One region of the Pseudoalteromonas sp. NZS11_1 genome, then DNA from elsewhere that is predicted to be linked to it. Evidence: predicted binding sites of a transcription regulator. Region 1 holds the regulator's gene; the other holds the start of a gene.
What was found. Region 1 encodes sigma-54, which starts transcription at its own class of promoters, with help from an activator protein. Its sites were predicted from a motif close to GTTGGCACGNNNNTNGNNT; they were not measured.
Positions count from the first base shown of each region.

Region 1 (16,175 bases):
AAACTATCCTCAGCGCCATAACCAACTAATACTGTGTAACCTTGTAGAGCCAACACCATGCCGATAAACAAACCCGACACCATAATAATCAGTAACGATTGCGAACCCACCATATAAAGTTGGCGAACAAGTAACGGTGTGCCTTTTTTAAAATTAGGAACATGCGCAAGCGCACTAAACAGCATATAAGCCGAACGGCCAAGAGCCGCAAAACGTCCTAGCGTTTTATGCCCTAGCTTTTGAAATAAATCCAACATTATGCTTTTTCTCCAAGTAGTTCGTCTGCATAAGCTTGAGCCGGAAAATGAAATGGTACTGGACCATCCGACAAGCCTTTTAAAAACTGTTGAACTAAAGGAGATTCATGATTGCGCATTTCATCAGGAGTACCACAACCAATTACACCTTGATCGGCGATAATTATAACGTGATCGGCAATACTCATTACCTCTGTCACATCGTGTGTCACAATTAAAGACGATAAACTCAATACTTCGTTAAGCGACTTAATTAGCTTAACCAATACGCCCATCGAAATAGGATCTTGTCCTGCAAATGGCTCATCGTACATGATTAGCTCAGGATCAAGTGCTATAGCCCGCGCAAGTGCAGCACGCCTTGCCATACCGCCGGACAACTCAGAGGGCATTAAATCTTTAGCGCCACGTAGCCCAACCGCTTGCAATTTCATTAATACAACTAATCGAATAAGGTCTTCACTTAGCTTTGTGTGCTCTCTTATAGGAAATGCAATATTGTCAAATACCGACATATCAGTAAACAGCGCACCACTTTGAAAAAGCATGCTCATTTTAGTACGTGCTTCGTATAACTCTTTACGAGACATTTTAGGAATGCTGCCACCTTCAAATAAAATATCACCTGAATCTGGTTTAAGCTGACCACCAATTAAACGCAACATAGTGGTTTTGCCAATTCCGCTTGGCCCCATGATCGCAGTAATTTTACCTTTAGGAACGCTAAAACTCATATTTTTATATATAGTTCTATTGCCTCTCGAAAAGCTAACATCCTTGACTTCTACTATTGATTGCGACAAGTCGCTCTCCATAAAAATGTTCACTAGTGCACCTATTTTAAAGCTTTTTTGTCAAAGATGGAAAAAACAATTCGTAAGATTTTGTAATACACCCATGAAAAGGATTATAAGACTCGCTCAAAACAGCTTAACCCCGGCTTAAATTTTTAAATTAGCTGTTTAAAAGCAGCATTGTTACCTAGTTGACCTTACTCTTTTATTTATACTTTCATCTTGGCTTTTGTTACTATTCGCGCCATCCGTATTTTGTATAACTGGCTTAACACAATGGTTACCTCGTTTGTTATTTTAATTCTTGGTTTTGCAGCTCTTGTTTGGAGTGCAGACAGGTTTGTTTATGGCGCTGCGGCTCTTGCTAAAAACTTTGGTGTACCTACACTTATTGTTGGTTTAACCGTGGTAGCTATGGGCTCTTCAGCACCCGAAATGATGGTTTCAGCCTCTGCCGCTCTGGCTAACAAAACCGACACAGCGGTTGGCAATGCTGTTGGCTCTAATATTACAAACATTTTACTTGTGTTAGGTATCACTGCTCTATTTCGCCCTCTTTCAGTTTCATCAAGTACATTAAAACGTGAAATGCCATTAGTGATGCTCGTATCTTTAGCTACTTGGTATGTGTTCTCAGATAACTACTTTTCATTTAATGAAGGTGTTGCACTTTTGGTTGGCTTTATCGTATTCATCGGTGGGTTAATTATTGTATCTATGCGTGCAAAAAACCAAGATGACCCATTTGTCTCAGAAGCCTGCGACGATGTACCAAACGATGTACCTACGAAAAAAGCGGTATTTTGGTTAGTTGTCGGCATGATACTCCTACCTGTTAGTTCTCATTTTTTAATAGGTTCGGCTGTCGATATTGCTAAATACTTCGGCTTAAGCGACCTAGTCATTGGCTTAACAATTATTGCCATCGGTACTAGTTTGCCTGAACTTGCCGCTTCGGTTGCAGGTGTACTTAAAAATGAAGATGATTTAGCACTAGGTAATATTGTTGGCTCAAACATATTTAATATTCTAGCGGTATTACCACTTGCCGGTATTATTAACCCTTCTGCCATTGACCCATCATTAGTAAGCCGAGACGTATTAATTATGATTGGCGCAACACTTGCTCTTATTATTATGTCATTGAACTTTAGAGGCACCCAACGTATCAATAGAGTAGAAGGCGGCTTATTGCTAATAGCGTTTTTGGGTTACCAAGGGTATATTTTTAGTCAAGTAGGGTAAATGATGGCAACGCTAAATTTTATTGAACAAGGCCTGCGCGTTTTAGATGTTGAGCGCCAAGCACTTAGTGATATTGCACAATATGTAGATGAAAATTTTCATAACGCGTGCCAATTAATGTACGACTGCGAAGGCCGTATTATTGTCATTGGTATGGGTAAATCAGGTCATATTGGCAATAAAATAGCGGCAACCCTTGCAAGTACTGGCAGTCCAGCATTTTTTGTTCACCCTGGTGAAGCAAGTCATGGTGATTTAGGTATGATCACTAAAAATGACGTGGTTATGCTTATTTCTAATTCAGGGGAGACCAGCGAAGTTTTAAATATCATTCCGGTTTTAAAACGACTTGGTGCCAAAATGATATCGATGACTGGCAATACGCAATCAACCATGGCGACCCTTGCTAATGTACATGTGTGTATTAAAGTAGAAAAAGAAGCCTGTTCATTGGGTCTAGCTCCTACATCAAGTACCACTGCAACGCTTGCGATGGGCGATGCCATGGCAGTTGCATTATTAGAAGCTCGCGGGTTTACAGCTGATGACTTCGCGCTATCTCACCCAGGTGGTAGTTTAGGCAAGCGTTTATTACTTACTTTAAAAGATGTTATGCACAGCGGCGCAAATACACCTATTATTAGCGTTTCACAAACAGTTAAAGACGCCCTCATTGAAATGTCTGCTAAAGGTTTAGGTATGACAGCCATTGTTGATGAAAATCAGCAGCTCGTGGGATTATTTACCGATGGCGATTTGCGTCGTATTTTAGAGCAAAGAATTGATATTCATACAACACAAATAGATGTTGTTATGACTAAGTCATGCACTACGGCTACACAAGATATTTTGGCTGCTGAAGCGCTTAATATTATGGAACACAAACGTATAAATGGCTTAATCGTCGTCAATGATAAAAACCAACCTATTGGCGCATTAAACATGCAAGACCTATTAAAAGCAGGAGTGTTATAAATGCAATTTGAAGAACTCTATCAACCGCTGAGCGATGATGCAAAAGCACGCGCTAAAAAAGTAAAGCTACTTATATGCGATATTGATGGTGTATTTTCTGATGGCCGTATTTATCTTGGTAATCAAGGTGAAGAGCTAAAAGCATTTAATACAAAAGATGGTTTTGGCATTAAAGCGCTTATAAACAGTGGCTTTGAAGTGGCTGTAATTACTGGTCGTCATTCACAAATAGTGCAACAACGTATGAGCAGCTTAACCGTACAGCATATTTATCAAGGCCAAGAAAATAAGCTCATTGCCTATCAAGAATTAAAAGACAAACTCAACCTTAGCGATGAACAAATTGCTTATATCGGTGATGATGGTCCTGACATGCCCGTTATGGAATTAGTCGGCTTTGCTGTTGCAGTAAATGATGCCCATCCACTTATTAAACGTTTATCACACTATGTAACGCAAATGCCTGGCGGCTTTGGTGCAGTAAGAGAGCTCACCGACTTACTTATGCTTGAAAATGGTAAAGCATTGACTACACAAGGCACTAGTTCATGAATGCAGCGCGCATAATATTAAGCGTTTTATTCATTAGCTGTATGGTTTGGCTTTGGTACCCTTATTTTACACAAACAAATATTGTACCTCAGACTGAGCCTGAAGTTATTGCCAAGCCTGATTACATAGCCATAGAACTCAAACAAACAGCCTATGACGAACAAGGTAAAATTAGCCACAAAGTCACTGCGGCTAAAATGGAGCTATATCAACAATTAGGTTTTACGTTTTTTGAAAAACCTATTTTTACTTTATATAACGAAAAGCAAACGTGGCAAATAAATGCAGACGAAGCAACATTATACGAAGACAAACAATTAATTTTAGAAGGCAATGTGGTTGCCAAAAATTTAACCGATAACGCCATGATAGACAAAATCAATGCTGATAATATTCAGGTAGATATAAAGCTATTAACAATGCGTTCGGAGCAACCCGTTATCATCACTGGACCCAATTTAAAAATCACTGGTAAAGGCCTAGAAGCCGACTTAAAAACCGAAGTGATAAAACTAATTAACCATACGCGAACCATATATTATGACCAATAAAATATTAAAATCACTTATTATTCCTACACTTATACTAGCGTTTAATAGTAGTGCTGCAGAACAAAACACGCAACCGACTGCAAATCAAATTTCAATAAGCGCCGATAAGCAAGAAGGTCAATTAAAAGCTAATGTCGGGATTTTTGAGAAAAACGTTGAGATTATTCACGGTAATCGCCGTATCACAGCCGACCGCTTAGAAGTACATAAACGCGATGAACTTGGCGATAATAAACAATTATTAATTGCTACAGGTAGCCCTGCGCACTTTGAAGAAAAGCAATCAGATGGCACGACTATGAGCGCCAGTGCTGACGAAGTACGTTATGATGTATCTAAGCGTTTTTTAACGCTTGTTGGTAATGCACAAGTATCGCAAGCGGGACAAAAAATAAATGCTAAAAGCATTACCTACGATATAGAGCAGCAGCTAATCAGTGCCGAAAAAGATGAAAACTCAACTGACCGCGTTCACACAATTTTAGTGCCAATCGAGACTAAAAAAAGTAAAAAAAGCGACAAAGGTCAACCATGAGTACATTAAAAGCAGAGCTATTAGCAAAGAGCTATAAAGGCCGTGAAGTTGTAAAAAACGTCGGCCTTGAAGTCAAAGCTGGCAGTATTGTTGGCTTACTTGGCCCTAACGGCGCAGGTAAAACCACCACGTTTTATATGATAGTAGGACTTGTACCTAGCGACAAAGGTAAAATATCGATAGACGATAACGATATTACTCTTTTACCTATGCATAGTCGTGCTAGATTAGGCATTGGCTACTTACCGCAAGAGTCTTCAATATTCAGAAAGCTGACTGTTTATCAAAACTTAATGGCCATTTTAGAAACGCGCAAAGAGTTAAATAAACAAGCTAGAGAAGACACTCTCGATAAATTATTAGATGAATTTAGCATACAACACATTCGTGATAGCCAAGGTATGGCATTGTCAGGTGGCGAACGTCGTCGTGTTGAAATAGCACGTGCGCTGGCAGCAGATCCTAAATTTATATTACTGGATGAACCATTTGCAGGTGTTGACCCGATTTCGGTATTAGACATAAAGAAAATAATAGAACATCTTAAAAATCGTGGGATTGGTGTATTAATTACCGATCATAACGTAAGAGAAACCCTTGATGTTTGTGAAAAAGCCTACATTGTTTCTCATGGGGAGCTGATTGCATCAGGTACTCCAGAACACGTATTAAATGATAAAACAGTACGCGATGTTTACTTAGGCGAGCAATTTAGGCTGTAACATTTACGCCATGTCTTTAAGCATCTGCTAGTATTAATTATAACAACATAAAAGGATTGTTAGAGATACATGAGGCAATCACTACAGCTGCGCATGGGCCAGCAACTTACAATGACTCCACAGCTGCAACAAGCTATTCGTTTGTTGCAACTCAGTACATTGGATCTCCAGCAAGAAATACAAGAAGCTCTCGACAGCAACCCGCTATTAGAGGTTGAAGAAGCAGACTATTCAGAAGACGCTGCAGGTAAAAACGAGCAAAAAGCAGATACAGATGACATAACTGTTAGCGCATCTGCCGATGATGTTCCAAGCGAATACGAACAAGATAGTGGTGAAGCACTTGCAAAAGACACGCTAAGTGACGACATGGCTATGGATGTTAGTTGGGATGAGTACATGAGTGCCGCCCCAGCAGCATCATCGGGTCCGATGCCTGAAGACGAATCAATATACCAAGGCGCCTCTACTGAAACGCTCCATGAGTATTTAATGTGGCAGTTACAACTAACGCCATTTAGCCCTACAGACGAAGCTATTGCTATTGCTATTGTAGAAGCCGTCGATGATTCAGGTATTTTAACACTAAGCTGCGAAGAGATTTTAGAAAGCTTTAATCAAGAAAACGAAGATGATAACGAAGTCGAACTTGATGAAATTGAAGCTGTATTAAAACGCATCCAACTGTTTGATCCTGTTGGTATTGCTGCACGTAGTTTACAAGAGTGTTTATGTATTCAGCTTAACCAGTTTGATAAAGAAACACCTTACATTAATGAAACAAAAATGATTTTAACCGAGCATATTGATTTATTAGCTGCTCGTGACTATCGTACATTAATGAAGAAAACCAAGCTCAAAGAAGAAGAGCTTAAAGAAGTAATGACATTAATACATACTCTTAGCCCTAAACCTGCAGATACTATTGTAAGAGAAGAATCTGAGTATGTTATTCCAGACGTGTCAGTTAAAAAAATTAAAGGCCGCTGGGTTGTTGAATTAAACCCAGATAGCATGCCTAAAATTCGTGTTAATAGCCAATACGCTGCAATGTCTCGCACTGTAAAATCCAGTGGTGACAGCCAGTTTATTCGCTCGCATTTACAAGAAGCTAAATGGTTTATTAAAAGCTTAGAAAGTAGAAACGACACGCTATTAAAAGTAACAAATTGTATTGTTAAACAACAACAAGGCTTTTTTGAACACGGTCCTGAAGCCATGAAACCAATGGTTTTAAATGATGTTGCTGAAATGGTAGAAATGCACGAATCAACAATTTCGCGCGTAACAACCCAAAAGTATATGCATACACCCCGTGGTATATTTGAGCTTAAATACTTTTTCTCAAGCCATGTAAGCACCGAAAACGGTGGTGAATGTTCATCTACAGCAATCCGTGCGCTTATCCGAAAATTAATCGCAGCAGAAAACTCAGCAAAACCATTGAGTGATAGCAAAATAGCGGATATATTGGCTGAGCAAGGAATTAAAGTAGCGAGACGTACAATCGCAAAATACCGCGAATCTCTGGCTATTCCACCGTCAAATCAACGTAAAAGTTTGATTTAAGACGCAAAAAAAGAGGGTAATGCTTATGCAACTAAACTTAACTGGTCGTCACGTAGAATTAACCGATTCACTAAGAGACTATATTAATACCAAATTTGCGAAGCTAGAAAGACACTCTGATCATATTAATAATGTTCATGTCATTCTCGATGTAGAAAGATTAAATCAAAAAGCAGAAGCCACCATACACGTAAGCGGTGCTGAGTTATTTGCCTCTACAGAACATCAAGATATGTATGCCGCCATTGACTCGTTGATCGACAAGCTCGATCGACAAGTAATTAAACACAAAGAGAAGCTTGCTCGACACTAATATGATGAAATTAAGCTCACTTATATGCCAGGACTGCAGCAAAGCTGCGGTCCTTTTTAATAGCAAAAAAAGAATTTTAGAGTTCATTAGCGAACTTGCTCACGACAAACTTCCGTATTTACCGCAACAAGATATTCTTAATGCTTTAATGAGCAGAGAAAAATTGGGTAGTACAGGTATAGGGCGTGGCATTGCCATTCCTCATGGAAGAATGAGCGGTGCAGAAGAGCCTTTGGCTTTAGTACTCGTTAGCGAAACTCCAATAAATTTTGATGCAATCGATAATCGCCCTGTTGATATTTTCGTCGCACTCATCGTACCAGATGGCGATAACCAGCAGCACTTAAAGACTCTAGCAACCATTGCTGATAAACTAAACAATAAAGATTTTTGTAAACAGTTACGCAGTGCAAAATCAGATACTGAGCTTTACCAAGTTATTGTCAATCAATCATAGTTTTATAAAGGGTGTTAAATGGAGTTAATTATCATAAGCGGCCGTTCTGGTTCTGGAAAGTCGGTTGCTTTACGCGTTGTAGAAGATTTAGGTTATTATTGCGTAGATAATATTCCAGTTAACTTGCTTCCTTCATTAGTTCGCAGTGTGTCTGATAGCTATGATAAAATTGCTGTTAGCATTGATGTGCGGAACATCCCTAAACAACAAGATGAATTTAACGATATTCTTGAATACTTGCCTGGCTTTGCAAAACCTACGTTATTTTATTTAGATAGCGACGATCAAACATTGATCAAACGTTTTTCTGAAACTCGTAGATTACACCCACTATCAATTGACTCGTTGCCTCTTGATTTAGCCATCAAAAAAGAAAAAGAATTACTTGATGTATTAATCACCCGCGCCGACTTTATGATAGATACAACTGATTTAAGCGTTCATCAACTTGCTGAATCTATTCGTGAAAAGATTTTAGGTAAAAAAGATAAGCAACTGATTGTCACGTTTGAATCGTTTGGTTTTAAATACGGTATACCAAAAGAAGCAGATTACGTATTTGATGCACGCTTTTTACCCAATCCACATTGGGAACCTGAATTAAAACCTTTAAATGGGTTAGATCAACCTGTTAAAGATTATTTGGCCAATCACAGCATAGTGCAAAAATTCACATGGCAAATTCAAACATTTGTACAAACATGGTTACCGCACTTAGAGCGAAATAACCGCAGTTATTTAACCATTGCCATTGGGTGTACAGGCGGACAACATCGCTCTGTATATTTAGCGCAAACTATCGGTGAAAGTTTTGCAATGACACATCCCAATGTGAAAATTCGCCATCGCGAACAAGAAAAATAATATAGCTGAATAATCACCTGTTCAGCTTAGGTAGAGTAAGTTATGCATTGTGAAGACACTTTTTTAATAAAAAACAAATTAGGATTGCACGCTAGAGCAGCCACCGTGCTTGCCCAATTGGCAGTGCAGTTTGATGCGACAATTACATTATTTCAAGATGACAAAGAAGCTGCAGGCGATAGCGTACTTGCATTAATGTTACTTGAAAGTAGCCAAGGCAAAGAAGTAAAAGTTGTATGTAAAGGCCCCGATTCTGAGCAAGCTTTACATGCTGTTGGAGAATTAATAGCACAACGTTTTAATGAACAAGAATAAACAGTTATAAAAATAATGCTCGCATTACTAATGCCCCAACTAAAACAGATATATAAAATAAATACGGTTAGTGACGCCAGTTAACTCACCTCTCCCCATAAAGTAATATAAAAATTTATAAAGGACGCCAATGCCTGAAGCTTTTGAACAAGATTACCCACTACAGCAACTAAAACAGGTGACTAAGTCACTCAATAGTGGTCAATTTGTTCAAGTTAGGCGCATGCTCGCAAAAACAGCTCCTTGTGATACCGCATTATTATTAGAATCATCACCGCATAAAATTCGCCGACTCCTTTGGCAGTTGGTTGATCCTGATGTGCAAGGTGATGTTCTTGAAGAACTATCAGAAGATGTTCGTTTAGGCATTATTGCCCAAATGGAACCTAAGCACATTGCAGCCGCAACCGAAGATATGGGCCACGATGACTTAGGTGAAGTATTACGTAGTCTGCCAGACACCGTTTATAAAGACGTTGTTAGCGCGATGGACATTCAAGACCGTGAACGTGCAACACAAGCACTTTCGTATCAAGAGCGTTCTGCTGGCGCGCTAATGAACACCGATACGGTGACCATTCGCCCTGACGTTACGCTTGATGTTGTACTTAGGTATATTAGGCTACGTGGCGAGTTACCAGAAGGTACCGATGACTTGTACGTTGTTGATAAGCATAACTGCTTTATAGGCGCTTTATCGCTGAGTACATTATTAACTAACCCGCCAGAAAAGATTGTTCGCGATTTAATGGATGAAGATTGTGAATCCATTCCAATCTCAATGGATGAAAGTGAAGTCGCGCAATTATTTGAACGTCATAATTGGATATCGGCCCCCGTAGTCGATGATAACGATCAGCTCCTTGGCCGTGTCACTATCGATGACATCGTTGACGTAATCCGCGAAGATGCTGAGCATAGTTTATTGGGCTTAGCCGGCCTTGATGATGAAGAAGATACCTTTGCACCAGTACTAAAAAGCTCTAAAAAACGCTCAGTTTGGTTAGGTGTCAACTTACTAACTGCACTTGCAGCTGCTTTTGTAGCTAGCTTTTTTGAAGGCACTTTAGATGTTTTACCTATTTTAGCTGTACTTAACGGTATTGTCCCTTCTATGGGCGGTGTTGCAGGTAGCCAATCATTAACGCTTGTTATTCGTGGTATTGCGGTAGGTCATATAAATCAAACAAACCAACGTTTCTTGATGATGAAAGAGCTTGCTATTGGCGCGTTAAACGGTGTTTTGTGGTCGTTGTTAATAGCAGGTGTTATTGCCCTATGGCAGTGGGACTTTATGCTTGGTGGCGTACTCGCCTTCGCTATGTTTATGAACTTAGTGGTGGCAGGTGTTGCTGGTGCGAGTATCCCTATTATTCTTAAAAGAATGAATATAGACCCAGCACTTGCAGGGAGTGTGGTGCTAACCACGGTGACAGATATTGTGGGTATATTCGCCTTTTTAGGTACTGCTACTTGGTTGCTGGTTTAAATTAGAAACTTTTGCAAATAACTAAAGTAAAAAACACTTAGGGTAAAGCTGCAACTATGACAACGGGTACCAAAAATAAAAAAGACACACCTAAAAAAACGCCAAAACAAAAAGGCCTATCAATATTAAAAAGTGTGTTGATATATGGTTTCATATTTTTCGTAATTTATAACGCTGTCAATTGGTGGCGACAACCTGTTATGCCAGCAAATCCTCAATTACAATTAATAGATTATAAAGGGCAAAACATTGATTTGTCAGCAATGAGCCAAGATAAACCAACACTTGTCTATTTTTGGGGAACTTGGTGCCCTATTTGTAGTATTACCTCCCCTGCCATAAACGAACTCGCAAACGAGAATAACTACCCTGTCGTGAGTATCGCAATAAAATCAGGCTCGGATCAAAAACTACATGAGTATCTAAATGATCATGGCTACAGTTTTACCACTGTCAACGATCAACACGGTGAGATATTTGCCGATTGGCAAGGGCAAGTCACGCCATCTTATATAATCTTAAAAGATAATAAAATGACGCAAGGGCTAACAGGCATTCAGCCGTTATGGTCACTAAAATTACGTTTGTGGTTATCATCAACGTTTTAAGAAAAAACTAACTGCAAGTATATAGGCACTAAATACGTGCTATCTCAAGAGGGGTTTCTAAAAGCTCGCTCTTTATCACCTACAATAATATAGATAATAAAGAGCAAGGTTTACTTAATTTACGCATGAAAAGGGTTTAAAAACCCTTAGCGTAATTAAACTAATCTACTAGGGCGTGTTGATCTTTGTGGATTGAAATTTGTTCAATCTAGGGGCGATTAAATCGCGGCGCGAGGTTTGTAACCTAGTGGGCTAAGTAAAAACCGAGCAACAAAGAGTTAATCGTCCCTAGAAAGAACCCAAAGGGCAGCGCATGTTTGGTATTTATGCTGCGTTATCGCCTATTCATGGGGAATAACCACACTACATAGGCTCCGCCTTGCCTAAAAACCAAACATACTGCTGCAAATTCACCCACCAAAGATCAACACGCCCTAGTTATTAATAGATTGAATCACTAACGTGTACTTTGACGATTACCGCCTACTTTTGGTTTAGTGTTTGCCTTTTTAAATTGGCTAAAACCGGTATGTCGCGTTAGTGCAGGACGTCCGCCTTTACTGCCACCTTTACCTGCTTTTTCATCACGCCCTTCTTCAGGCACTAAACAGTTAGGCCCTTTACCAATTAAATTAGCTTTACCCATTTTACGCAGTGCTTCACGTATCATCGGCCAACCTGCTGCATCATGGTAGCGTAAAATAGCTTTATGTAATCTACGTTGGCGAGCACCTTTAGGTACTGGAACAACTTCTGTATTGTTTTTTATATTACGTAAAGAGTTCATTTCTGTGTGGTAAATAGTCGTCGCATTAGCCATCGGTGACGGGTAAAAATTTTGTACCTGATCAAGCTTAAAGTCGTTTGATTTAAGCCATAAAGCCATGTTTACCATGTCTTCATCTTTTGTCCCTGGGTGAGCAGATATAAAGTAAGGAATTAAATACTGCTTTTTACCGGCTTCTTTAGAGTACTTATCAAATAATTCTTTAAATTGATCGTACGCACCCATACCTGGTTTCATCATTTTTGATAATGGACCATCTTCTGTATGCTCTGGCGCTATTTTTAAGTAGCCACCTACATGATGCGTTACTAATTCTTTAACGTAACGCGGGTCGCGTACAGCTAAGTCGTAACGAACACCAGAAGCAATCAATACCTTTTTGATACCCTTAACTTCACGTGCTTTTTTATATAAGTCTATTGTTGGCGTATGATCTGTATCCATATGCTTACAAATTTCAGGATACACACATGATAAACGTCTACAGGTACTTTCTGCCTTTTTGCTAGTACAACGCAGTTTATACATATTTGCCGTTGGGCCACCTAAGTCAGAGATAACACCAGTAAAACCGGGTACCTTATCTCTAATCTGTTCAATTTCTTCAATAATTGATTCTTGCGAACGGCTTTGAATAATACGCCCTTCATGCTCCGTAATTGAGCAAAACGAACAACCTCCAAAACAGCCGCGCATAATATTAACTGACGTTTTTATCATGTCGTAAGCAGGAATTTTAGAGTCGCCGTAACTTGGGTGAGGAATACGCTGGTACGGTAAACCAAACACAGCATCCATCTCATGTGTTTCTAATGGGTATGCTGGCGGGTTTACCCAAATAGAACGATCGCCATGTCGCTGAAACAGTGCTCTTGCACAACCAGGATTTGTTTCTTGATGTAGAATACGCGAAGCGTGGGCGTATAAAGGTTTGTTAACACTTACTTGCTCATAAGCAGGTAACTTAACGTAAGTTTTTTCCCATGGCTTAGGTCGCGCAGGCTGAACCATAATTGGTTTTGCAGCTTCTGCCTTTAAGTCTATACCCGCTTGTTTAAATTCAGATTTACTACAGCCAACATCATCAGCGCCGTATGGATTTGGAATAGGGTCGATTTTACCAATTTTATCTATAGCGGTGGAGTCACTTCCACGCCAACCTGGTAAAGGTTCTTTTCTGATAACAGCCGTGCCGCGAATATCTTGAATAGTATCCATTGTTTCGCCTGCGGCAATACGGTGTGCAACTTCAACTAACGGACGCTCTGCGTTACCGTAAATTAAAATATCAGCTTTTGCATCAAACAAAATACTACGACGTACTTTTTCTTGCCAGTAATCATAATGAGCTATACGACGAAGACTCGCTTCAATACCGCCAATAACAATTGGGATACCTTTGTATGCTTCACGGCATTTTTGCGAGTAAATCATTACGGCGCGATCTGGACGTTTACCACCTACGTTATCTGGCGTGTAAGCATCATCGTGGCGCATACGCTTTTCAGCTGTATAGCGATTGATCATCGAATCCATGTTGCCAGCTGTTACACCAAAAAATAAATTCGGTCTGCCTAGTTCCATAAATGCATCTTTAGAGTCCCATGCTGGCTGGGCAATAATACCCACTCTAAAGCCTTGCGCTTCAAGTACACGGCCAATTACCGCCATACCAAAACTAGGATGATCGACGTACGCGTCACCACTAATTATTATTATGTCGCAGCTATCCCAGCCAAGTGCATCCATTTCTTCACGTGTAGTTGGTAAAAATGGCGCGGTGCCATAACATTCAGCCCAGTATTTAGGGTATGAAAATAAGGCGCGCTTAGCTTTGAGTGTGCTCATAATTGTGGCCGTAGAATAACAAAAGGCGCGAATTATACCCTACTAAATTGTTTATATATACAAAGTAGTCAAAGCATATCGCGCCTTAAATTCTAAATCGTTCATTAGCTTAAATAATAAGTTAATCTTTTTAGCGTTTATTTATAAATTCTATTAATTCATTTTCAGGCATGGGTTTAGCATACATAAAACCTTGTACTTCATCGCATCCTAAATCTTTTAAGAACTGGGCTTGCTCTTGTGTTTCGACCCCTTCAGCAATTGTTTTTAAGCCCAATTTAGCACCAAGAGATATAACTAAGGCAGCAATAGCGCCAGTGTCGTCATTTGGTAAATCTTTAATAAATGCACGATCTATTTTCAACCGATCCAAAGGTAAACTTTGAATGTAACTCAGCGACGAAAAACCAGTACCAAAGTCATCAATAGCAACTTCCATTCCGAGTTCTTTTAGCTCGCTTAGCGTACTAATAACCGTTTCCAGCTCATCCATTACTACGCTCTCGGTGATTTCTAATTCTATGTTTTTTGGCTTAACACCATATTTTAACAATGTATTTTTAACAGTTTGCGCATAACCTTTTACTTTAAACTGTGGGACAGACACATTAACTGCAATACAAATTTCTGTGCCCATATTTTCTAGGCGCTTTTGCTGTTGGCAAGCTTGTTCTAATACCCACTGCCCTATATCAACAATTAAGCCCGCATCCTCTGCAAGTGGCACAAACACAGCCGGCGATATATACACGCCATCACTTGCCGGCCAGCGTAATAATGCCTCACATCCAATTAGCGATAAGTCATCTAGTGCAAGTTGAGGTTGGTACCATACCTCTAATTTATTTCGAGCAAAGTCATGACGTAACTGCCTAATAATCCCTATCCGCCAAGCCATCTTATCTTGCATATCAATATTGTAATAAACGCCTTCTTTATGCTTTGCTTTTTTAGCTTGGTCAAGTGCAATATAAGCAACTTTCAGTGTATCAATACCGCTACTTTGAAAGTCTTGTTGTTGGCATAAGCCCACTCTAAAATCGATAGGGAGTAAATGTTCTTCTGCGTAAAATGAAATACCTAATTGCTCATTCAACTTTTTCAAGTCAAATTCGTCTTGGCGAATAATAAAACCAAAAACATCAGCGCCAATACGTGATAGTAATTTAGCTGTTGGGTAATTTTCTCTTAACCTTTGCACAATGCCAATTAATACTTTATTGCCGACCTCTTGCCCTAAGCCGTTATTAATATCTGCAAAATTAACTACATCAAGTAATACAAATACATGATCGTTCACGTGTGGCTTTTGATAACTCACCACACGCTCAATAAAGTTAGTACGATTTGAAATACCAGTAAGCACATCTTTATAAGCAGCATCTCTTAACTTTACAAATAACCTTATGTTATCAAGTGCTACACTTACATTAGTTAAGAAAATTTCAGCAAATTGTAGCTGTGCTTGTAAGGGAATGTGGTCGCACTCTATATATAAAGCCGCTTTTCGATGCTTACTTTTTAATATAAATGTTGAACTTGAGTCTATGTGTTGGTGCTTTGACAAACCAAAACACGACTCAACTTGTTCAAATACTTTGCTATCAACATTAATTAATTTTTTACCAAAATAGCTTTCGTAATGCCCGCAACCACCTAAGACCTGAATAAAATCATCGCCATCTAACTTACTGCAAACAAGCCCTCTAGGTGAACATTTTAAAATAATACTCATGTGCTTGATGATTTCTTTGCATAATTGCTTAACATCAGTAAGTCCTAAAATAGACTTTGATGCTGAAACAATCGTGTTCATTGCATCACTTTGATATTCAAGCTGACATACCTGCTCGTATGAGCGAATAGCGGTTATAAGCGAAGTTACTAACTTAGAACGAGTCAGCTCTGTTTTCGTTTTATAGTCATTTATGTCGTATTCTCGTATTACTTTTTCTTCTGGTGTAATACCTGCTTGCCCTGTTCTTAAAATAATTCTTACATGTTGATTATTTAATTCGTCACGCACCCTTTTTACAACCTGCAAACCGGCATCGTCAGTTTCCATAACAACGTCTAAAAAAATAACCGAAATATTTTTATTTTTAGCTAGCACTTCTATTGCTTCTGCACCCGAATAAGCATCGTGAAATCGCAAGCCAGCCCCTAAAAACTCAACTCCAGACAAAGCTAATTTTGTTACAGAATGAATCTCAGGTTCGTCATCAACAATTAAAATATCCCAAAACTTAGTCTGCTCAACAACAGCATCGTCTTCAAAATCTTGTTCAAAAAAT
Region 1 covers NZ_JADYXK010000001.1:273,295-289,469, reverse strand. Annotated here, with positions in the region: gene mlaE (lipid asymmetry maintenance ABC transporter permease subunit MlaE) at 1-257, opposite strand, end outside; gene I6F44_RS01210 (ATP-binding cassette domain-containing protein) at 257-1,072, opposite strand; gene I6F44_RS01205 (calcium/sodium antiporter) at 1,328-2,296, shown strand; gene I6F44_RS01200 (KpsF/GutQ family sugar-phosphate isomerase) at 2,300-3,271, shown strand; gene kdsC (3-deoxy-manno-octulosonate-8-phosphatase KdsC) at 3,272-3,823, shown strand; gene lptC (LPS export ABC transporter periplasmic protein LptC) at 3,820-4,374, shown strand; gene lptA (lipopolysaccharide transport periplasmic protein LptA) at 4,364-4,909, shown strand; gene lptB (LPS export ABC transporter ATP-binding protein) at 4,906-5,631, shown strand; gene I6F44_RS01175 (RNA polymerase factor sigma-54) at 5,701-7,200, shown strand; gene hpf (ribosome hibernation promoting factor) at 7,226-7,513, shown strand; gene ptsN (PTS IIA-like nitrogen regulatory protein PtsN) at 7,518-7,970, shown strand; gene rapZ (RNase adapter RapZ) at 7,989-8,834, shown strand; gene I6F44_RS01155 (HPr family phosphocarrier protein) at 8,877-9,149, shown strand; gene mgtE (magnesium transporter) at 9,280-10,638, shown strand; gene I6F44_RS01145 (protein disulfide oxidoreductase) at 10,695-11,246, shown strand; gene I6F44_RS01140 (YgiQ family radical SAM protein) at 11,704-13,881, opposite strand; gene I6F44_RS01135 (bifunctional diguanylate cyclase/phosphodiesterase) at 14,012-16,175, opposite strand, start outside.

Region 2 (16,175 bases), on a different contig from region 1:
ATGATAGAGCTTCTCTACAAAAAGAAGTATCAGCTTTACAGTCTGAGTTAACCCGTATTTCCGATACAACTTCGTTTGGTGGCCAACAGCTATTAAATGGAGATTTTGGTACTAAACAATTCCAAGTAGGTTCTAATAGTAATGAAACTATTGGTGTCACCCTAAATTCAACCGCAGCTGAAGATATTGGCTTAACGGGTAAGGGTTTTACTTTGGCAGCAATTGCTGGTTTTTCAGGAGCTAGTGAAGCAGCTAAAACATTCGCAGATACTGATTCATTAAGCGTTACTGCTGGCGGTAAGACCAACACTATTGACTTGACTACAGGTATGAGTGCTGCTGATTTAGCTGGCCAATTTAATAGTACCGAAGGGGTGTTTGGTGTTGGTGCAACCACGCAAGTTGCGGTTGGTAATTTCGCAACGGATACCACTGGCGGCGATGTTGTTACTCTAAATGTTTCAGGTGTTGAAATCTCCGCAACAATGGCCGCAGGTGCTGATAATGATGCTCAGGTAACGGCATTAAATGGCGCAATTGATTCCGCAACAATTGAAGAATTGGCAGCGAAAGGCATAACAGCAAGTGTTGACCCGGATAGTGACCTGTTGGTCTTTACCAATACTAGTGGTGAAAACATAGATGTAACAATGGAAATAGCTGAGGGGGGGACTGATACTGGTGGTGCTTCAGGCACAGTTTCTGCCTACGATGGAGCAGATGCATTGGCACTCGGTGCAGTAACAACAGCACCCGCAACAGGTGCTACAGCAAGTAAGACAGCTATTGTAACCGGTCGTTTAGATTTTTCTGATGCAGTATTAGATGTCGATTTTTCTAGTTTGAGTGTTACTGGTGCAGGTACTTTAAATGGCGCTACAACAAGTAATGCAGCGCTTGATACCACCACTAGCTTAACATCAGTGGCAAACCTTGATATTTCAACCGCTGGTGGGTCTCAATCAGCAATTGATGTAATTGATGCTGCACTTAAGAGTATAGATAGCGAACGTGCCGATTTAGGTGCAGTTCAAAATCGCTTTGACCATACTATTAGTAATCTTGCAAATATATCTGAAAACGTATCAGCATCACGTAGCCGTATTCAAGATACCGATTTTGCTACAGAAACAGCGCAAATGACGAAGAATCAAATATTGCAACAAGCAGGTACGTCAATCTTGTCGCAAGCGAACCAGTTACCACAAGCAGCACTTAGCTTATTAGGTTAATAAGTTAAAGTAATAGCTTAATGGTTAGCTAGTACATAAAGTCAGTATTAGTTTTACAATAAAGGAGGTGGCTTTAGCTACCTCCTTTTGTGGTTTAAGGGTTTTAATTGAGCTATTGTTGGTTTAATTAAGTACAAATAGGAATCTGTTATGAATACCATTAATTCCAATGCAGAAGTTACATTACTAACCCCGCTAGCGGGTGAAGATAAAGTAGCTGGCCAAGCAGCTAGTTCGCTAACTGAACGCGCTGTTGACGATGTAAAGCAAGCTGATACACAAAATCAACAACGATTACAGCAAAACCAATACGAAAAAAATAATCAAGAAGTTACTGCTCAGCCGTTAGAGCGTGAACAGCTAGAACAAATGGCGCAACAATTGCAGGACTTTATGGGCGAAATGAACCGTAGTTTGCAATTTAAGGTTGATGAAGATTCAGGTCGTGATGTAATTAAAGTACTCGATAAAGACAGCGGTGAAGTTATCAAGCAGTATCCTTCTGAAGAAGTATTAAGTTTGGTTTCTAAATTGTCGGAATCGGCAGGTATTTTAATTGACCAAACAGTTTAATCGGTAGTTTGCATTACTAATATTGAGTTAGTTTATTTTTGAGTGTTTAAAGGGGTAAGGTATGTCTATTACGTTTAATGGTTTAGGCTCAGGGTTAGCGGTAGCAGACATTGTTGATGCGCTAGTTAATGCTGAACAAGCCCCTGCTGAAGCTCGTTTAAATACTACAGAAGGTAAATTAACAACGGATATTTCTGCTGTTGGTGCATTAAAGTCTGCGCTTGAAAAAGTACAAACATCAATGGAAGCACTGGGTGATAGTGATAACTATCAAAAACGAACTGCATCGGGTAATGATGATTTTATATCAATTAGTTCGGATAAAGACGCTCAGCCTGGTAGTTACAATATAAAAGTAGATGCATTAGCACAAGCTCATAAATTATCTTCCCTCGCATTTGCCGCTGATGAGGCAATTGGAGCTGGCGTAATTACAATCGGTTCTGGTGCAAATAGCTTCTCTACTGTTTTATCGGCTACAAATACATTAGAAGATTTACGCGACCAGATTAACAATGGCCCTTTTACTGGTAGCGATAGTAATGATTCGGTTGTCGCCACTATAATAACTAGTGATACTGGTCAGCATTTAGTACTTACAAGTAAAGAAACTGGCGAAGATAACGCAATTACAATAACCGTACAAGACGATGACGGTAATAATACTGATACAGGCGGGTTATCTCGACTAGCTTATGATGTATCAGACGCAGACCCTGCTAACCACACAACTAATTTAACACAAGTTAATGCTGCTCAAAATGCACAAATAACGATTGATGGCACGTTGACGGTATCAAGCAACACTAATGAATTTAGTAACGTGATTGATGGCGTGGATATAACAGCTAAAAAACCGCATGATACCGATGATGACATAAGCGACATATCAATTACCGAAAATAATAATAATATTAAAACAGGTTTAAATAACTTTATTACAAGTTATAACGAACTGTTAGAGCTCAGCAATAACTTGGGTGCGTCAAGTGAAGCTGGCGCAGGCGTTATGGCTGGTGATTCACTACTTCGTGGCGTTATGTCAAAGCTTCGTAGTGAAATCACTGAATCAGTTGATTTGGGTGATGGCAACTCACTATCGCTTTCGCAGTTAGGTGTAGAAACAGACCGCTACGGTGTTTTAACGCTAAATACAGAAACACTCAATGAAAAAATAGCAAGCGATGTAGATTTAGTGCAGCAGTTTTTTGTAGGTAATGATGACGATGGCTTTGCACAATCGTTTGACGAAAAATTAAGCTTTTACACCGATTCCGACGGTATTATTCAAAACCGTATAGACAGCAAAACAAACCAACTAGACGATTTAGATGACCAGCGCTTGAGTCTTGCCAGTAAAATGGAGTCGCTATCGTCAAGGTTGTATGCTCAATATAATGCGATGGATTTATTAGTGGCAAGCCTTAATAACACCAGTACATATGTTCAAGCTCAGCTGGAAAATATGCCTGGGGTTGTACGAGATAACTCTTAATATATAAATAGCATATAGTTTTAATAGCTAAACCAAAAACATAAAAAAACCGTTATTTATAACGGTTTTTTTATGTTTACTGCTTGAGGTGAATTTTATTTGGCTGCTCTATATGCCTTAATTGCCTTGCCAGATTTTTTTTGTTTAATAATGGCTTTAGATGACTCGTTTTTAGCGCTATTTGCTTTAACTAAAATAGTATTTATACGAAGCTGAATTAATTCTAATTGCTCTGCGCTTGGGCCTTCACTGTTTTCGCACCATTGTTTTAGTTTAGTGTTTAAAGTATCTAAAAAAGGCGGAGCTTCATCTGCATTATTATCATTTACTAATACTTCAATGTTACTAAGCAGTGTTTGTATTTGCTCTGCATGGCTTGTTAGTTGCTGCGAAGATGTTGGCGAGTCCATAATTTAAATTAAACCGCAGGGCTGCGTTGATCTAGCGGAATGTTATTCCAACCTTCTTTAATTTCTTTAACAATACTTGATACTTCAGTAATTGCTTCAATATCGTTGTGTAAGTTAGCTTGAGTTAAACGGCGTTGGCAGTAATCGTAAAGTGCCAATAAATTGTTAGAAATACTAGGGTCTTGCTCTACTTCTAAATTAAGTGCATCTTGCAGAGCACCAAGCAATAAAATGCAAGCTGAAATGTTCTCACCTTTTTTAGCTATTTCTTTGCGCTCAATAAACCCTTTTGTAGCTGCTAAACGGCCGATAATATTACTAAATATAAGGTTTATTTGTTCGTAAGGAGTCATTTCGGCAATACTACTAGCACGAACTTGACCGTATTTTTTTACTGAGATGTGAGCCATGGAAAATCCTAAAATTTAAAACAATAAAATTATGTGAAAGCTAATACAAAGCAATATTAATGCCAAGCATTTTCACTTATTTATGTATCGGCATTTGTAACTTCAACTTAAATTTATAATTGAGTTTATTTACTAACAATAGCATTTTTATTGCCGAGTAAATTAATTTTTAGGGCTAAGTTATAGTTAGGTAATAGTTAAGTAATGGCTAAGTAATAACTAAGTTAAAACTATAACCCATACTTAATGATTAACTATTAAGTATGATTGACTTAACTAGCCCGTCTGTTTTTTGGCGTTTATGTCAAAAAACTGCCGCTATCGCTTGCATCCATGCTGAACTGGCTTACAATTTAACTAATTATACAAATTAGTGAAAGTACGGCTCGCTAAATATGATCTTGATTTTAGATAATAATAACAACCGCGCAATAGGATTAAATGCTTCACTTAGCTTTATTGGTGAAGCTTCTGAGCTATTAAGCGAAGAAAGCTTTGAGCAAGAGTGCAAAAAATATCAGCAACAAGAATGCATGATTATTTTAGGAGCGTTGCAATCACTTGACCACGAAAGCTTAATTAAACGCTATCCAACTCTACCGTTTTTATTAATTGGCGAAACGCTAAAACCACTATTAAGTATAGCTAATGTGGTGGGGCTTATTTGCGAGCCATTTAATCACGAAGTGACAACTCAGTTACTTCATGATTGCCAGCAGTATCAACGTATGCTGCCTAATGAACATAAGCATACTAAACCACATAAAACCTTTGACGGGCTAGTTGGTGAAACAGAGGCCGTAAAAGATGTTCGCTTTTTAATTGAACAAGTGGCAAAAACCGACGCTAATGTTTTAATTTTAGGTGAATCAGGTACTGGTAAAGAAGTGGTTGCCCGTAATGTACACCTGCTTTCAAAGCGTATTAATGGACCGTTTGTACCGGTTAACTGTGGTGCTATTCCGGCTGAACTGCTCGAAAGTGAACTATTTGGCCACGAAAAAGGCGCGTTTACTGGTGCTATATCGGCTCGTAAAGGGCGGTTTGAACTAGCTCAAGGTGGAACGCTATTTTTAGATGAAATAGGTGATATGCCACTGCAAATGCAAGTTAAGTTGCTGCGAGTATTGCAAGAACGCAGCTATGAACGTGTTGGCGGGACAAAGGCTATTCAGGCTGATGTACGCGTTATTGCAGCCACGCATCGTAACCTAGAAACAATGATTGAAGAGGGGAGTTTTAGGGAAGATTTATATTACCGCTTAAATGTATTTCCTATCGAAAACCCATCGCTTAGTGAACGTGCTGATGATATTCCGCTGCTTTTAAAAGAGTTAATGCGCCGTGTTAACGACCAAACAGGTTCTACCGCTAAGTTTACCGAGCGCGCAGTTGAGAGCTTAAAAGAACATGCTTGGCCTGGTAATATTCGTGAGCTTGCTAATTTGGTGGAGCGTATGGTTATTATGTTCCCTGAAAAAGTGGTTGATATTCCTGATTTACCTAACAAATATCGTTACATTGAAGTTGAAGCCTACGAGCCAGAATACCCTGAAGAGTTAATGGAAAAAGATGCCTTTAACGACATATTTAGCACCGGTTTTAGCGATTACGAAAGTGAGCCAGACGCTGAGTTTAACCAAACGGGTAGTGGGCTATTGCCAGATGATGGTATTGAACTTAAAGATTATTTAGCCGAACTTGAAATTAGCTTAATTACCCAAGCGTTAGAGCGCTATGATTACGTTGTAGCTCGCGCTGCAGAGATATTAGGGGTTCGCAGAACAACACTCGTGGAGAAAATGAAAAAGTATAATCTTTCACGAGATTAAGGTTTAAAAGCAGCTGTCAGTGCTTAGTTATAAATTGGCCAAACACAGTAGATAAATAACCCCTCGTTTTGTAGGTGCGGTTTTATACCGCACTTTACTTAAAAAATATTAGCAAGAGCGCGAAGTAAATTCGCACCTACACGGTTTTTACTTTTGTTGTTACGCTAGACTTGCACGCGTGAAAAACAAGACTTTTAATCACTTCTTTTAATCACTTAATTAAAACGTTATTTTACAAAGAGAAAAAACGAGGGTAAATGAGAAGCCATAGTCAACTTACGCTTTACTTATCTAGAGCGCAGCGTCTCTTAACCTCTTTGTGAACAAATTACTTTTATAGCTATAAATCACTTACCCACTAAAAGCCTCAATAATTTCTTCTTTTCTAAAACAATCATTACTGTGATCGTTAACCATACCGCAGGCCTGCATATGAGCGTAAACAGTGGTTGGCCCTAAAAACTTAAATCCCCGTTTTTTTAAGTCTTTAGCAAATGCGGTTGATGCCTTTGTAATTGCTGGGTAGTCCTCAGCGTTATTTAAATTACTTATAATCGGTTTATTACCGACAAACTGCCATTGGTAGTTACTAAAACTTCCAAATTCATTTTGTATTTCTATAAAGCGCTTTGCGTTGTTAACAGTTGCCGCAATTTTTAAGCGATTGCGCACAATACCTTCATTAAGCATTAGTCTCTCAACGTCATCTTGTGTGAATTGGGCTACTTTTTTTACATCAAAATTAGCAAATGCTTTTTTATAACCGCTGCGCTTTTTTAAAATTGTGTACCAGCTTAAGCCTGCTTGCGCTGATTCTAGAGTGATAAATTCAAACAGCTTTGTATCATCATAAAGGGGGACGCCCCATTCTTCATCATGGTAAATAACGTAGTCGGGTTTAGTGGTGTCGAGCCACGGGCAACGGCACTTTATTTGCTCACTCATTATTATTCCTTTTTGCGTGCGTCATTTTTATGTCGCTCAAATTATTGATGTAACTTAATGATAAGTATGTAAATAAATTTTGGTATAAATCGTGCATTTAGACATGTATCTACATCAATTCGAGATTTGATTATGGCCCTTGCTAGCGTGCTAAAACCACAGTTTTTTTCTGCAAATCAGTATAACCCATGTTTACTTCAAGAGGAGTACATTGGTGAATTAAGCGATCTGCGCAAGCAAGCAAGTTGGCTTTCACATTTGGTTGATACCATGCCAGCAGGCGTGGTTGTACTTGATGGCAAAGGCTTGATTGCAAAAGCGAATCAAATAGCGATTGATATGCTTGGCGAGCCACTTGAAGGCGAACGCTGGTTTAATGTTATTCAGCGCTCTTTTAGGCCACATCAAGACGATGGTCACGAAGTGTCTTTAAAAGATGGGCGCTTAATAAAACTTGATATTACCGCTTTAGCCCCAGAGCCTGGGCAACTTATTTTAATGACGGATTTAACCGAAACTCGCCGTTTACAAAAACGTGTTGCACATATGCAGCGATTAAGCGCGCTGGGTAAAATGGTTGCATCATTAGCGCATCAAGTACGTACGCCGCTCTCAGCCGCTATGCTGTACGCTGCTAATTTAGGATCAAAGCGCTTACCCGAAGCATCTCGCGATAACTTTCAAACAAAGTTAATGTCGCGTTTAAAAGATTTAGAAACTCAAGTAAACGACATGCTGTTATTTGCCAAAAGTGGCGATCAGCAAGTTGTTGAGCAAGTTTCAATGCAGCAGCTTTTAACAGAAGTTAAAGCAGGTGCTGATGCGATGGTCGCACTTAATGAAAGTGAGCTGGATGTAAGCTTACCAGAGCCAGATATACAAATAGTCGGTAATAAAACGGCATTGGCCAGTGCTATCCAAAATCTTGTGCACAATAGTATTCAAGTTATTGGCGGCGGTGCAAAAGTAAAAATTAGCGCACAAAGAGATTTAAAAGATTTAGATATGGTTCGTATTAGCGTGAGCGACAATGGCCCAGGTGTTGATTTAAGCCAAAGCGATAAAATTTTTGAACCATTTTTTACTACCAAAAGTCAGGGCACAGGTTTAGGGCTTGCTGTAGTGAGTTCGGTGGCTAGTGCGCACCAAGGCCGTGTTGATGTGACCAATAATACGCAGGGTGGTGCCTGCTTTAGCTTGTTACTGCCTATTAAGGCAAAATCTAAACTAGAGGGTTCATTATGAGTAACACTATTTTAGTTGTTGAAGATGACGCCGGTCTTCGTGAAGCCTTAATAGATACCCTTGAAATGTCGGGTATTGAATGTGTTGCAGCTAACAGTGCTGAGCAAGCAATGTTACTGCTTAAAAAAGATCAATTTTCGCTTGTTGTAAGCGACGTGCAAATGGGCGCAATGAGTGGACTTGATTTACTACGCAGTATTAAATTAAACCACCCTGATTTACCTGTATTGATGATGACGGCGTACGCCACAATTGACGATGCGGTAGAAGCCATGCGCCTAGGTGCAATTGACTACATGGCTAAACCATTTGCACCTGAAGTGCTGTTAAATATGGTGAGCCGTTATTTGCCTGAAAAAGCAAAAGAAACCGACGGACCTATTGTTGCCGACCCAACTAGTATTCAATTATTGGAGCTTGCAAGTAAAGTAGCACGCTCTGATGCAAGTGTAATGGTACTTGGCCCAAGTGGTTCAGGTAAGGAGGTACTTGCTCGTTATATTCATGATAAGTCGAGCCGATGTAATGAGCCATTTGTGGCGATTAACTGCGCGGCTATTCCTGAAAATATGCTCGAAGCCACGTTATTTGGTTACGAAAAAGGGGCTTTTACGGGCGCGATTCAAGCATGTCCGGGTAAGTTTGAGCAAGCACAAGGCGGTACTATTTTACTTGATGAAATTACTGAGATGGACTTAGGGCTACAAGCTAAACTTTTACGCGTACTGCAAGAGCGTGAAGTAGAGCGTTTAGGGGGTCGTAAAACAATCCAGCTCGATGTACGTATTTTGGCAACCAGTAATCGTGATTTAAAAGAAGCTGTGTCTGAAAATCAGTTTAGAGAAGATTTATATTACAGGCTTAATGTTTTTCCACTTATGTGGCGACCATTGAGCCAACGCCCTGGCGATATTATTGTATTGGCTAAGCATTTAATTGAGCGCCATATAAGTAAAAGCAAAGAGCCCATGGCATATTTAGATAAAGCTGCCGAGCAAAAGTTACTGGCTCACGCGTGGCCTGGTAATGTGCGCGAGCTTGATAACGTTATACAACGTGCGCTTATACTGCGAAGTGGCGATACAATAAACGAGCATGCTATTTTTATCGAAAACTTAGTATCTAATAACTTTGTTATGGAGCCATCATTGGCACCAGCGCAAACAGTATCGCCAACAGAATTAGCTCACGCAGATAAAGGCGTTGATAAAAGCACGCTAAGCTCTGCATATTATGATGAAAAATTGCATGCCGAGGATGAGCCCAAACAAGGTTTACTTGCGGCAGATACCGGTAGCTATAAAGATGAGCTTAAAGACAAAGAGCATCGCATTATTTTAGAAACCCTTGCACGTTGCCAAGGCAAGCGTAAAGACGTTGCCGAAACGTTGGGCATAAGCCCACGCACTTTACGTTATAAACTAGCGCAAATGCGCGATTTAGGTATTTCACTTCCTGCATAACCTCCTATAAACCCTGAGTTTGCGCTGCGAACTTAGGGTTGTCAAAACTCTGACTAACACAAACTAAAGTTAACCTATTGTATTTTAATGATTAATTATTTGGCATGCTTTGTGCTTTATTACTTATAAGAGTTCACTGCGTGTCAGAGATAAATTATGAAAATTCAAAACAGTGCTGTATTTCAAGAAATGCAATCAATGGCTTTAGAAGCCGGCCGTAATAATCAAATAAATAAATTGCCGACTCAAGTTCAACCTACTTCTACTTCCCAGTTTGGCGACATGCTAAGTGATGCACTAAATTCAGTGCATGGATTACAACAAGATGCCGCTCAAAAAGTAACAGCAGTTGAGATGGGTGATCGAAGTGTATCGCTTGCTGAGGCGATGATTGCTTCTCAAAAATCGTCAGTTGCTTTTGAGGCTACAGTACAGGTTCGTAATAAACTTGTTGAAGCTTATAAAGAAATCATGAACATGCCTGTTTAATTAGGTAGTGGAGAATTATTGTGGCGCAATCTAACCAATCTACAGACCTAGCACTTGCTGGTGGCGGTATTGACCAAAGTGGTGGTGATGATCAACAAGAACAAAAGTCAGGCTACTTAAGTGCTTTAAATGGTGTTGATGTATTGCGCCAAGTAACATTGGTTATAGCATTGGCTATTTGTTTAGCTATCGCAATTTTCATTATTATTTGGGCTCGTCAGCCAGATATGCGCCCGTTAGGTAAAATGCAAACTGAAGAGCTTATTCAAACGCTCGACTTTTTAGATGCGCAACAAATTGAATATCAACTAGATGGCAACGTTGTATCGGTTGATGAAAGCGAATACCAAAACATTAAATTGTTAATGACCCGCGAAGGGTTAGAGCAAGGGCCAGCGTCGGGCTCTGATATAATTATGCAAGATATGGGCTTTGGTGTAAGCCAACGTTTGGAGCGTGAGCGCCTAAAACATGGTCGTGAACAGCAATTAGCACGCACAATTGAAGAGCTTAACAACATTACTCGCGCCAAAGTATTGTTAGCCATTCCTAAAGAAAACGTATTTGCGCGTAGAGAGAAAAAACCATCAGCAACTGTTGTATTAACGCTTAAGCGTGGTCGCTCACTCGACCGTGAAGAAGTAGATTCTGTTGTTGATATGATTGCCTCGGCAGTACAGGGTTTAGAGCCTATGCGAGTTACTGTTACCGATCAAAATGGTCGATTACTAAATTCAGGTTCGCAAAGCTCATTAGCAGCACGCTCTCGTAAAGAATACGACTTAGAACGTAAGCGCGAACAAGAGTACCTTGAAAAAATAGACAGTATTTTAATACCGGTTGTTGGGCTTGCAAACTATACAGCTCAAGTTGATTTGAGTATGGACTTTAGCTCGATTGAGGAAACTCAAAAGCGTTATAACCCAGACCTACCAGCGGTTAGAAGCGAAACCACATTTGAAGAAAATAACATTGGCGGCCTAGCTGTTGGTATTCCAGGTGCGCTTACAAATCAGCCACCGTTAAACTCGAACATTCCTGAGGTTGCGGGGCAAGGTGGTGCAGGCACTGCTACTTCTCCAACACGCAGCCACAAAGAAGCTACACGTAATTATGAACTCGATACAACCATTTCGCACAAGCGCCAGCAAAGTGGTGTAATACGTAGAATAAGTGTGTCTGTTGCTGTTGACTACATTGCTAAAGTGGGAGAAAACGGTGAAACAACCATGACTCCACGCTCGGTAGAGGCATTGTCAAATATTCGTCGCTTACTACAAGGTGGTGTAGGTTTTGATATGCAACGTGGTGATGCACTTGAAGTCGTAACAGTGCCGTTTGTACGTGAAGAAACAAATTTAGCAATAGAAGTGCCACTGTGGGAACAAGACTGGTTTATGAAAATGGCCCGCCTTGTATTAGGCGCCTTAGTTATCATTGTATTGATAATGGCAGTAGTAAAACCAATGCTTAAACGCTTAATTTACCCAGACGATACACTAGAAGAATACGACGAAGATGCATTAAGTTCGGGCGTAGATATTGGCGACAACACGCTTGATATGCTAAATAAAGACTTTGATTCTGCTTCGGTTGGTTTCTCAAGTGATGGTACACTGCAGTTACCGGATTTACATGGTGACGAAGATTTACTTAAAGCAATTCGTGCCCTTGTAGCTAACGAACCAGAACTATCATCACAAGTAGTCAAAGCGTGGTTAACAGAAGATGACTGATCAAGAACAAAAACAACTCCCGCCAGCCTTTGATGTTGATAAGCTAGATGGGGTAGATAAAGCCGCTATATTACTTTTGAGTTTATCAGAAGAAGATGCCGCGCAAATCCTTAAACACTTAGAACCTAAACAGGTGCAAAAAGTGGGTATGGCGATGGCTGGGTTACAGGACTTATCACAAGCCAAGATTAGCGCTGTACACAACTTGTTTATAGAACAAATTCAAAGCTTTAGTACCATTGGTTTTCAGTCAGAAGACTTTATTAAAAAAGCGCTTACAGCAGCACTTGGTGAAGACAAAGCCGCTAGCCTTATTGACCAAATTGTTATGGGCTCAGGCGCTAAAGGCTTGGATTCATTAAAATGGATGGACTCTAAACAGGTCGCTAGTATTATTCGCAATGAGCATCCACAAATTCAAACTATTGTATTATCGTACTTAGAGCCAGAACAGTCAGCTGAAATTATTTCTCAGTTTCCTGAAAAAGTACGCTTAGATTTAACCATGCGGATTGCAAACCTTGAAGAAGTTCAGCCTGCAGCACTGCAAGAGCTAAACGAAATAATGGAAAAACAATTTGCCGGCCAAGCAGGTGCGCAAGCTGCTAAAATGGGTGGTTTGAAGGCTGCAGCAGATATTTTAAATTACCTTGATACTAACGTTGAAGGGCAGTTAATGGACTCTATTCGTGAGCATGATGAAGAGATGTCGCAGCAAATTCAAGACTTAATGTTTGTGTTTGAAAACTTAATGGATGTTGAAGACCGTGGTATTCAAGCAATCCTACGAGAAGTACAACAAGACGTACTAATGAAAGCAATTAAGGGTGCTGATGATGCACTTAAAGATAAAATACTAGGTAATATGTCTAAGCGTGCAGCCGAAATGCTTGCTGATGATTTAGAAGCAATGGCACCGGTACGTATAAGCGAAGTAGAAGCGGCGCAAAAAGAGATTTTATCGACAGCGCGTCGTTTATCTGACTCGGGTGAAATTCAGCTGGGCGGCGGCGGTGGCGAGGAGTTCCTGTAAACCATGAGCAAACTCAAAGGACGCACACTTCGAGCTGATGAAGCAGATGAGCTACTAAAAAACTGGGCAATACCGGATGTAGCACCAGATGAGAGCAGCTTTGGCAATCGCTCTACAGCTTATGGCACACCGCTTAGTGAGCTGTACAAAAAAGAATTAGCTGAAGAAATGCCAATTGATGAGCCGCAAGAACCAGAACTCCCTGCGCTTACCATGGTTGAGCTTGAACGCATTAGACAAGACGCGTACGAAGAAGGGCTTAAGCAAGGTCATGAGCAAGGCTACATAGACGGTTTTGAAAAAGGCGTTGGCGAAGGTAAAGAAGCAGGCTACAAAGAAGGCTTAGAGCAAGGTAAAACACAAGGCCTTGAAGATGTAAAACCATTAATTGAAGAGCAGTTAACAAGTTTAAAAACCATTTTAGAGGGGTTAACTGCACCGCTAGATAAAGTGGACGAACAAGCCGAGAAGCAATTAGTACAACTTGCTAGCATGTTGGCGGAAGCTGTTATTTATCAAGAAGTAAAAACATCGCCTGATGTAATTTTACATACGTTAAAGCAAAGTATTGATTCACTTAATGCGGAGCAAGAAAAAGTACGAATCCATTTAAACCCCGAAGACTTAGAACTCATAAAAGAGAGCTACGGCGAACAAACCATTATTGATAATAACTGGCAATTAATGGCAGAGCCCACTCTTGAGCGCGGTGGCTGTGAAGTTAAAACAGCGCAATCATCACTCGATATGACCCTTAAAACACGTGTCAAAGAAACGTTGGATAGTTTTTTGCATAATAGTGGTATCTAACTATTTTATTGGCGTGTTATGTCAACTCAACGTGCACCTTTAAGCGAACGCTTATCTCAATATCAACAACATATTAAAACCCCGGCGCCTGCTGTGGCAGGTATTTTAACGCGTGTTGTTGGCCTTACCCTTGAGGCAAGAGGTTTACGTGCACCCGTTGGTAGCCAATGTAAAATAGAAACTATGAACGGCTTTGTAGACGCCGAAATAGTCGGTTTTAACGATCAAACTTTGTACTTAATGCCTAACGACCACATCTCTGGTGTATTACCTGGTGCGCGTGTTATTCCTCAAGTTAATAATTTAGGTTTGCCTGTAGGGATGAGTTTATTAGGCCGCGTGGTGGATGGTTTAGGGCGACCGCTAGATGGCTTAGGTAAAATTAATGCTGAGCATCATTTAAAGTTTGCGCAAAATACTATAAACCCGCTTTCAAGAAGACCAATCACTAAGCCTATGGATGTAGGTGTGCGTGCTATTAACTCGGTTATCACAGTAGGGCAAGGCCAGCGTATGGGCTTATTTGCAGGCTCTGGTGTGGGTAAATCAGTACTTCTCGGTATGATGACCCGAGGTAGCGAAGCCGATGTAATTGTTGTTGGCTTAGTGGGGGAGCGTGGCCGCGAAGTAAAAGAATTTATTGAAGAAATACTCGGTGTAGAAGGGCGTAAACGTTCAGTTGTTGTCGCAGCGCCTGCTGATTCATCACCACTTATGCGTTTAAAAGGCTGTGAGAGCGCCGTAACTATTGCAGAGTATTTTAGAGATCAGGGTTTAAACGTATTATTGTTACTCGATTCGGTAACACGTTATGCAATGGCACAACGTGAAATTGCACTTGCTGTTGGCGAGCCGCCCGCTACAAAGGGTTATCCGCCTTCAGTGTTTGCTAAATTACCTGCGCTGGTGGAGCGTGCTGGTAATGGCGGTGAAGGGCAAGGTTCAATTACTGGCTTTTTTACGGTGTTGAGTGAAGGCGATGATATGCAAGATCCTATTGCTGATGCAGCGCGAGCTATATTAGATGGCCACATTGTACTATCGCGTGATTTAGCTGACAGTGGGCACTATCCCGCTATAGATATTGAAAAGTCGATTTCGCGTGTTATGCCTCAAGTTGTTTCTGAGCCGCATATGCAACAAGCCCGAGTGCTTAAACAAGTGTATTCAATGTATCAACAAAACAAAGACATGATTACTTTAGGCGCTTATCAAAAAGGGACCGATCAAATGCTCGACCAAGCTATAAATATGATGCCAAGAGTGAATGCATTTTTACAACAAGGTATGCGAGATGTCATTAGTTACGATGATGGTCTGCAAGGTCTTGCTCAGTTACTAGGACAAGCATAATGGCCAAAAACAAACTCGATTTATTGCTCAAAATTGAAAATGATAAAGAAGAAAATTTGCGCATGAGTTACTTACAAGCTAATCAAAACTTGCAATCGAATCAACAAAAGCTACAAGGTTTAAACAATTTTAGACTTGAATACTCTCAGCAGTTACACCTAAAAGGTAAGTCGGGTTTATCTAGTGCGGGGTTTGGTCAGTACCATGCTTTTATAGCTAAAATTGAAGAGGCAATTCGCCAACAAGCAAGTACCGTAAATACCGCTAAGCAAGTTGTTACTCAACGTAAAACTCTATGGCTTAAGCAGCAAATTAAAGCTAAAGCAGTTGCCAAACTAATCGAAAATCAAAAACTCAAAGCAAATGCGTTAATAGCTAAAAATGAGCAAAAAATGTTAGATGAATTTTCAGCTAATCAGTTTTTTCAACGTCGTAAAGCTTTGTAATTCAGGCACGTTAATTGCTTTGTTACTTAGTGGAATTCAACTTTTGGCGGTATGCGGTGGCATATTGCCGTAATGGTATTAGGTGATTTATGGCGATGAATAACATTTCGTTTTTAGTTTCTTCTGAAAAAGATTCACTGTTAGCTTTTAAAGACAATAGCTTAGCTAATGGCGGAGAAAATTTAGGCGATGAATTTTTAAGTCAGCTAAACGAAGCGCATAACTCTATGGAGCCTTTGCTTAAAGGCAATAAAAATCCCGATGCCGAAAACTCTATTGCCATACCTAAGCATAAACAGCCAGAAGAAAATGAAAATCTGAGCGTAAAGCTAGATGAAGTAACAACAGACGAAGTTACTTTTGTGTCTGTTGAGATGCTTGATCAAATTAATTCAGCACAAGCAATGAGCACTTCGGTCAATAAGCCGTCCGATGCAACTAACAGTTTAGAATCAGAAAATGCAGAGCTAGAAGCTACACAAGCAGAGAATACCAAAATAGAAAACACAGAAATAGAGAATACACAATTACAAAGCACACCAATAATTGCATCCACTAATACAAGTGATGAAGTATCGGCTGAAGAAGCGAATACAGCCAGTGTAGTGAAAAATCCAATTGCCACTAATGTAGACTCTAAAACGGCTAAATTAACTGATTCAAAAAGCGATAGCTTAAGCTCACTACCTTTAAATTCATTACC
Region 2 covers NZ_JADYXK010000021.1:36,397-52,571, reverse strand. Annotated here, with positions in the region: partial or broken gene I6F44_RS19785 (flagellin N-terminal helical domain-containing protein) at 1-92, shown strand, start outside; gene I6F44_RS19780 (flagellin) at 330-1,232, shown strand; gene I6F44_RS14495 (flagellar protein FlaG) at 1,383-1,805, shown strand; gene fliD (flagellar filament capping protein FliD) at 1,867-3,300, shown strand; gene I6F44_RS14485 (hypothetical protein) at 3,396-3,710, opposite strand; gene fliS (flagellar export chaperone FliS) at 3,719-4,120, opposite strand; gene I6F44_RS14475 (sigma-54 dependent transcriptional regulator) at 4,516-5,952, shown strand; gene I6F44_RS14470 (DNA-3-methyladenine glycosylase I) at 6,304-6,897, opposite strand; gene I6F44_RS14465 (sensor histidine kinase) at 7,030-8,142, shown strand; gene I6F44_RS14460 (sigma-54-dependent transcriptional regulator) at 8,139-9,605, shown strand; gene fliE (flagellar hook-basal body complex protein FliE) at 9,762-10,094, shown strand; gene fliF (flagellar basal-body MS-ring/collar protein FliF) at 10,115-11,830, shown strand; gene fliG (flagellar motor switch protein FliG) at 11,823-12,863, shown strand; gene fliH (flagellar assembly protein FliH) at 12,867-13,673, shown strand; gene fliI (flagellar protein export ATPase FliI) at 13,692-15,026, shown strand; gene fliJ (flagellar export protein FliJ) at 15,026-15,472, shown strand; gene I6F44_RS14425 (flagellar hook-length control protein FliK) at 15,562-16,175, shown strand, end outside.
Region 2: the regulator sigma-54 is predicted to act here: its motif matches at 9,704-9,722, upstream of fliE (flagellar hook-basal body complex protein FliE).